Sediminicoccus sp. KRV36: one gene and its partner. The protein of the gene in region 2 interacts with the protein of the main gene of each other region in a pairwise test. Links are inferred from orthologs where the notes say so. Each region holds a gene or a part of one and is shown on either strand. Other genes may lie near its edges. The genes, in order: murG and LHU95_RS02160.

What was found.
Region 1: the proteins of LHU95_RS02160 (region 2) and murG interact in binary tests that used the Escherichia coli proteins (3 or more experiments, as listed by UniProt). The link is inferred for Sediminicoccus sp. KRV36 from one-to-one orthologs.

Annotation. Positions count from the first base shown.
Region 1 is NZ_CP085081.1:1,272,512-1,275,599, forward strand. What follows is about bases 1-2,778. They hold murG (undecaprenyldiphospho-muramoylpentapeptide beta-N-acetylglucosaminyltransferase), read right to left. Parts: upstream 2,059-2,778; coding sequence 943-2,058; downstream 1-942. Other genes in these bases: murC (UDP-N-acetylmuramate--L-alanine ligase), read right to left, coding at 1-943; LHU95_RS05695 (putative peptidoglycan glycosyltransferase FtsW), read right to left, coding at 2,070-2,778. In the rest of the region: more of LHU95_RS05695, read right to left, coding at 2,779-3,088. UniProt on the Escherichia coli protein: Cell wall formation. Catalyzes the transfer of a GlcNAc subunit on undecaprenyl-pyrophosphoryl-MurNAc-pentapeptide (lipid intermediate I) to form undecaprenyl-pyrophosphoryl-MurNAc-(pentapeptide)GlcNAc (lipid intermediate II).
Region 2 is NZ_CP085081.1:453,341-456,649, reverse strand. Bases 62-3,060 are described here. They hold LHU95_RS02160 (RNA methyltransferase), read right to left. Parts: upstream 1,956-3,060; coding sequence 1,167-1,955; downstream 62-1,166. Other genes in these bases: LHU95_RS02150 (cytochrome P450), read right to left, coding at 2,985-3,060; LHU95_RS02155 (Ldh family oxidoreductase), read right to left, coding at 1,948-2,988; LHU95_RS02165 (MlaE family lipid ABC transporter permease subunit), read right to left, coding at 62-1,111. Also shown: more of LHU95_RS02165, read right to left, coding at 1-61; more of LHU95_RS02150, read right to left, coding at 3,061-3,309.

The DNA of each region.
Region 1 (3,088 bases), 820 kb from region 2 along the record:
AACCGGCCAATGCGGCGCGGATCACATCCTCGGGTACATCCATCTCGACACCGACCGCGATGGCGGCCAGTGCATTCTGCACATTGTGGCTGCCCAGCATCGGCAGGCGGAAGGGCTGCATGGTGCGCGCGCGGCCGCTGACGCGGTCCTGCACCGTCACTTCGAAGCTGGCGCCCATGCGATTGGTGAGCAGTTTTTCGGCGCGCACATCGGCCTGCGGCGAGAAACCATAGGTGACCAGCCGGCGATCCAGCTTGGGAATCATCGCCTGCACGGCCGGATGGTCGGCGCAAAGGACGGCAAAGCCATAGAAGGGAATATTGCCGACGAATTGCGCATAGCCCTCGCGCATCGCCTCCTCGGTCCCCCAGTGGTCGAGGTGCTCGGCATCCATGTTGGTGACGACGGCGACGGTGCTCGGCAGGCGCAGGAAGCTGCCATCGCTCTCATCCGCCTCAACCACCATCCACTCGCCCGTGCCCATGCGCGTGTTCGTGCCATAGGCATTGATGATGCCGCCATTGATGACAGTGGGGTCGAGCTTGGCTTGCTCCAGCACACAGGCGATGAGGCTTGTGGTCGTCGTCTTGCCATGGGTGCCGCCGACCGCGATGCCCCATTTGAGGCGCATGAGTTCCGCCAGCATCTCGGCGCGCCGCACCACCGGCAACAGCCGGCGCCGCGCGGCCTGGACCTCCGGGTTGTCGCGCTTCACCGCCGTGCTGACCACCACCACCTGCGCGTTGCGAAGATTCTCGGCGGCATGGCCGATCATGACGGGAATGCCGGCCTCGCGCAGGCGCGTGACATTGTAGCCTTCGGCGATATCACTGCCCTGCACCGCGTAGCCGAGATTGTGCAGCACCTCAGCGATGCCCGACATGCCGATGCCGCCGATGCCCACAAAATGGATCGTCCCGATGGAGAGTGGCAGCGCGCGCATCAGCGTGATTCCTGGAGCGATTGGGTTCGGGCGGCATGGGCAAGGACGAGGTCGGCGAGTTCGCGTGCCGCCTGGGGGCGCGCCAGGGATGCCGCAGCCTGGGCCGCTTCGGCAAGCCTTTCCGGTGACCCCAGCCATTCTGCCAGCAGTTGGGTCAGCCGCGCCGGATTCGTCGTGGCCTGGGTCAGCACCAGCGCGGCGCCGGCGGCCTCAAGCGCGCGCGCATTGGCCACCTGGTGATTGTCAATCGCGGAGGGCAGTGGCACCAGCAGGGAAGGGCGCCCCGCGCACGCGATTTCGGCCACGGTGGAGGCGCCGGCGCGGGCGATGACCAGATGGGCGCCCGCCAGCCGGCCCGCGATGTCGGGAAAGAAGGGCGAGAGCTCCACCGGAATGCCGGTCTCGGAATAGGCGGCGCGCACGCGCTCCAGATCTTCCACGCGGCATTGCTGGGCAATCAGCAGCCGGCCACGAATGGCCTCCGGCAGGGCGGCAATCGCCGCGGGCACGAGATCGGCGAAAATCCGCGCGCCGAGCGAGCCCCCCGTGACCAGCAGCCGCAGCGGGCCATTGGCCGGCGGATAGCCCGCACCGGCCAGGGCGGCCAGCGCCGGCCGCACCGGATTGCCCACCCAGCTGGTCCGTGCCCCGGCGGGCACCCGCGCCGTGTCCTCGTAGGCCAGGGCGAGCATATCGGCCCGGGTCGCCAAGGCGCGATTGGCGCGGCCCAGCACGGCGTTCTGCTCATGCAGGATCAGCGCGGGCTTGCGCGCGCCAAGCGTGAGAGCCGCCAGCGCCGGCGGGATCGCCGGATAGCCGCCGAACCCCACCACGGCGGCGGCGTCCAGCTGTTTCAACAGCCGCCGCGCTGTCAGCGTGCCTGAGGCCAGCAGCGCGGCGCCACGCGCGGCGCGCAGCAGGCTGCGCCCGGCGATCCCTTCGCCGCGCAGCACGAAGCGCTCGGCATTGGCGAAGGCCGGGCTGTCAAAGGCGGCGGAGCGCGCGTCGGTGAAGAGCACGATGCGTTCGCCGCGCGCGGAGAGCTCGGCGGCCAGCGCCTCGGCCGGAAAGAGATGCCCGCCGGTGCCCCCGGCGGCGATGGCGATGGGACGCATGGCCGGGCCCCTCATGTCGGCACGGCGTGGGCGAAGGGTTGCGAATCCTCCGTCCGCGCACTGCGGCGGCGTGTCAGCGCCAGGAGGAAGCCCATGCCGATGGCGAGCGCGATGGAAGAGGAGCCACCATAGCTCACGAAGGGCAGCGTCATCCCCTTGGTCGGGATGAGGTGCAGCGAGGAGCCCATGTTGATGAAGGCCTGCAGGCCGAATTGCACCAGGAGCCCGGTGGCTGCCAGGGACAGGAATACGTCGCGCTCATTCATCAGGCGCAGCAGCCCGCGGATCACCACGAAGGCGAAGATGGCGAGGATGATGAGGCAGGCGACCAGGCCGAATTCCTCCGCCGCCACGGGAAACACGAAATCCGCATGGGCATCGGGCAGCGCATCCTTCACGCGCCCTTCGCCCGGGCCGCGCCCCAGCAAGCCGCCATTGCCGAAGGCTTCCAGCGACATGCGGATCTGGAAATTATCGCCTGCCTCGGGATCGAGGAAGCGCTGCACGCGGGAGCGCACATGGCCATGCAGGGTGAAGGCCAGCACCGCCAGCCCCGCGACGCCGCCAGCCCCCGCAACCACCCACATCAGGTTGATGCCCGAGACGAAGACCTGCGCCAGAAACACCGCGACAATCACCGCCAGCATGCCGATATCCGGCTGCTGCTTCAGCAGCACAGCCACCACGCCGATGATCAGGAAGGCCAGGATGAGCCCCGGGAAGCGCCGGCTGCGCTTGCCTTCCGCGATCAGCCAGGCGCACACGACAGCGAGGCAGGGCTTGAGAAACTCCGAGGGTTGCAGCGACATGCCCGGCAGCGAAAGCCAGCGCCGCGCGCCCTTGATCTCGGTGCCGGCCACCAGCGTCAGCGCCGTCAGCGCCAAGGCGCCCAGCGCACCCAGGATGGCCAGGCGCAACACCCAGCGCGGATTGAGCAGCGAACAGCCCACCATCACCAGCACCGCGAGCGTCGAATAGAAGACCTGCCGTTCCAGGAACATGTGGCGGGAGGCGGCGCCGATGCGCTGCG
Region 2 (3,309 bases):
CGTCCAGCAGCACCAGCGCCACGATGCCGCCCACCACGGCGCCGGTCGCCGCATCGCCCACCGCGCGCGGCCCACGCCCGGCCGAGAGCCCCGCATGGCAGCCGATATAGCCGATGGCGAGCCCGAACACCGCGGCCTTGCCCAGCCCGCCGGCCAGATCCTCGATGGAGAGCCATTGCTCCAGCTGGTTCAGCACCGCCACCGGCGGGAAGCCCAGCGCGCTCATCACCATCATCATGCCGATGATGCCCGTGACATTCATCACCATGGTCAGGGCCGGCATGACCAGCATGGAGGCGATGATGCGCGGCACCACCAGCCACGCGACGGGGTCGAGGCCCATGATCCGCAGCGCGTCCACCTCCTCATTCACCCGCATGGTGCCGAGCTCGGCCGCATAGGCCGAGCCGGTGCGCCCGGCGAGGATGATTGAGGCGAGCAACGGCCCCAGTTCGCGCGTCAGTGAAATGCCGACCAGCTGCGGGATGAAGATCTCCGCGCCGAATTGCCGCATCGGCACCGAGGATTGAAAGGCCAGGATCACGCCGATCAGCGTGCCCAGCAGGATGCAGAGCGGAAAGGCCCGCGTGCCGGCCTCATCCAGGTGGCGCAACAGTTCGGCCCAGCGCAGCCGCCAGGGGCGCGGCACGATGCGGGCTGTGGCCAGCACCGTCTCGCCCAGGAAGTTCATCCGCTCGGCGAAGCGGCGCAGCAGGCCGAGCGTGGCCGCGCCGATATTGGTCAGCGGCTGGAAGGGCTTGGGCTTGGGCGGTGGCGGCTCGGTGGCGACGGCCGCGCGGAAGCGGGCCAGGGCGGCGCGGGCGGCGGCGTCCTCGGGCTCCTCCCACTCGGCCCCGGCGTCGGCCTCCGCAGCCTCTCCTGGCCCTCCAGCTTGGGCGGTCCCGGCGCGGGCCAGGCTGACCAGCAACGCCGCCCCGCCGGAATCCAGCCGGGTGACGCCGCGCGCATCAATGGTGATCTGGGCGGCCCCCCGGGCGGCGCGCATCGCCTCCTGCCAGCGCCCGGCGGCCTCAGCGGTATCGAGCACGCCGGAAAAGCGCAGCCGGAGGCGCCCGCCAGTCGTTTCGGAGCTGAATGAATCAACGGGCATGCTCTCCGAAAGATGCACGTCCGGGACGGGGGCGTTCAAGGAAATTGGGCGGCCTTCATGCCTGGCCGGGAAGCAACGCATGCAGCAGCACCGCGGTTGCCGCCGCGACATTGAGGCTCTCGACGAGGCCGGAGCCGGGCAGCGTCACGCGCTCGGCGCAGCAGGCCAGGATGTCGGGCGTGAGGCCGGTTTCCTCGGCCCCCATCACCAGCGCGATGGGCTTGGTCCGGGCAATGCGCGCCGGCGGCAAGCCGCCCGTCGCGACGGCGCCCACGATGTGCAGCTGCCCCGAAAGCCGGCGCAGCGTGCTGCCCAGATCCTCGGCGCGATAGACCGCCAGATGCTCCAGCCCGCCTTCGGAGGTGCGGAAGGCGGCGTCGGACAGGTCCGCCTGGCGCGCATCGCCCGAGAGCAGCAGCGCCTTGGCGCCGAAGAAGGCGGCAGCCCGGGCGATGGCGCCCAGGTTATGCGGATTGCCGATGCCATCCAGCACCAGCAGCACGGGGGCCGCGAACAGGGCTGGCGGCGGCGGCGTGGGGATCGGCAGCGCCCGCCGCGGATCGGCGATGGCGACGATGCCGCCATGATGCTCCGTGCCGGCGATGCGCGCGAGTTCGTCGGACAGCACCTCCCGATACGCCTTCTGGTGCCGCGCCAGATAGCGGCAGAGCGGGCCGGCGACGGGGCGGCGCTCGGCCAGGTAATGCAGGCGCTGCACCGCCTCGGGCCGGCGGATGAACAGGGCGCGCACGGCATTCACGCCGCAGATGCGCTGCGGGTCGGGCCGGCGTGGGTGCGGCGGCGGGAAGCTGGACGGCCCGTAGCCGCCGCTGAATTCAGACATGGGCCATGGCCCGCAGCTGCGCGAGGAGTGCGGCGGGCACGGCGATCCCCTCAGCCTCGGCCCGTGCGCTCAGGCCATCGCGCCGAGCGCCGGGCAGCCGGACCCCCGCATCGCCCAGCATGGCGGCCACCACCGCCTCCATGCGGTCCAAGAAGGCCTCCTGGCCCGCCAGCGCCCCGGGATCCACCGCCAGCAGGGCATGGCCCAGGCGCGGCGGATGGGCGGAGGGCGCGAAGAAGCTATCCGCCTCGAAGCCGAAAGCCGCACCGCCGAGGGCCACGCACAGCACCTCGACCACCAGCGCCAGCGCGGCACCCTTGGTGCCACCCATGGCCAGCATCGCGCCATCCAGCGCGGCCTTGGCGTCCGTCGTGGGTTGCCCTTCCGCATCCAGCGCCCACCCCTCCGGAATGGCACGGCCCTCCTTGGCGGCGACCATGATCTTTCCGCGCGCCACTTCGGAAAGTGCCAGGTCCACCACCATCGGCGCGGCATTCCGGCGCGGAAAGGCCGCCGCGACCGGATTGGTGCCCAGCAGCGGGCGCCTGCCCCCCGGCACCGGCATCGCATAGGGCGAGTTGGTGAAGGCCAGCGCCACCAGACCCTGCTGCGCCAGGCGCCGCACCGGCAGCGCCATGGCGCCCGCGTGATGGCTGTTGGTGATGGCGATGAAGGCCACGCCATGCTCGGCCGCGCGGCGCGCCGCCTCGGCCTCGGCCAGGTGCAGCGCCGGATAGGCGAGGCCATTGCCGGCATCCACCAGCGCCGCGCCACCGCGCTGCCTGGTCACGCGGGGCACCGCCGCGCCATCGGCGCGCCCCTCGCGCAGGAAGCCCGCATACATCCCGACGCGTGACAGGCCATGCCCGCCCTGGCCCTCGGCCTCGGCGGCGACCAGTGCGGCCGCCGTCAGCGCGGCCATGTCCGGGTTGGCACCGGCGGCGCTGAGTGCAGCGGCCGCAAGGCTGCGGGCATCGGCGAGGGAAAGGCGGGGCGTGTCGCTCATCGGGCGGTTGAAGCCCGGATCAGTCATGGGGGCAATGCGCGCCGCTCCAGCCGCATGGGCAGCCGCGCCGCCAGGCTGAGCGTCAGCCCGGCGCGCGGGGCCGGGCGATGGCCCGGCAAGGCGCGCAGCCGGAAGCGCTGCGCGAGCGTTGCCAGCAGGATCATGCTGGCATGCAGCGTCATCGCCTCACCGACGCAATGCCGCGGCCCGTGGCCGAAGGGCAGGTAGGTGAAGGGGGCCGGGGCCGGCGCGCCGGGCAGGAAGCGCTCGGGGCGGAATTCATCCGGCGCCTCCCAGCGCGCCCGATGCCGGTGCAGCACCCAGGGCGCGATGCAGGCGAGGCTCCCG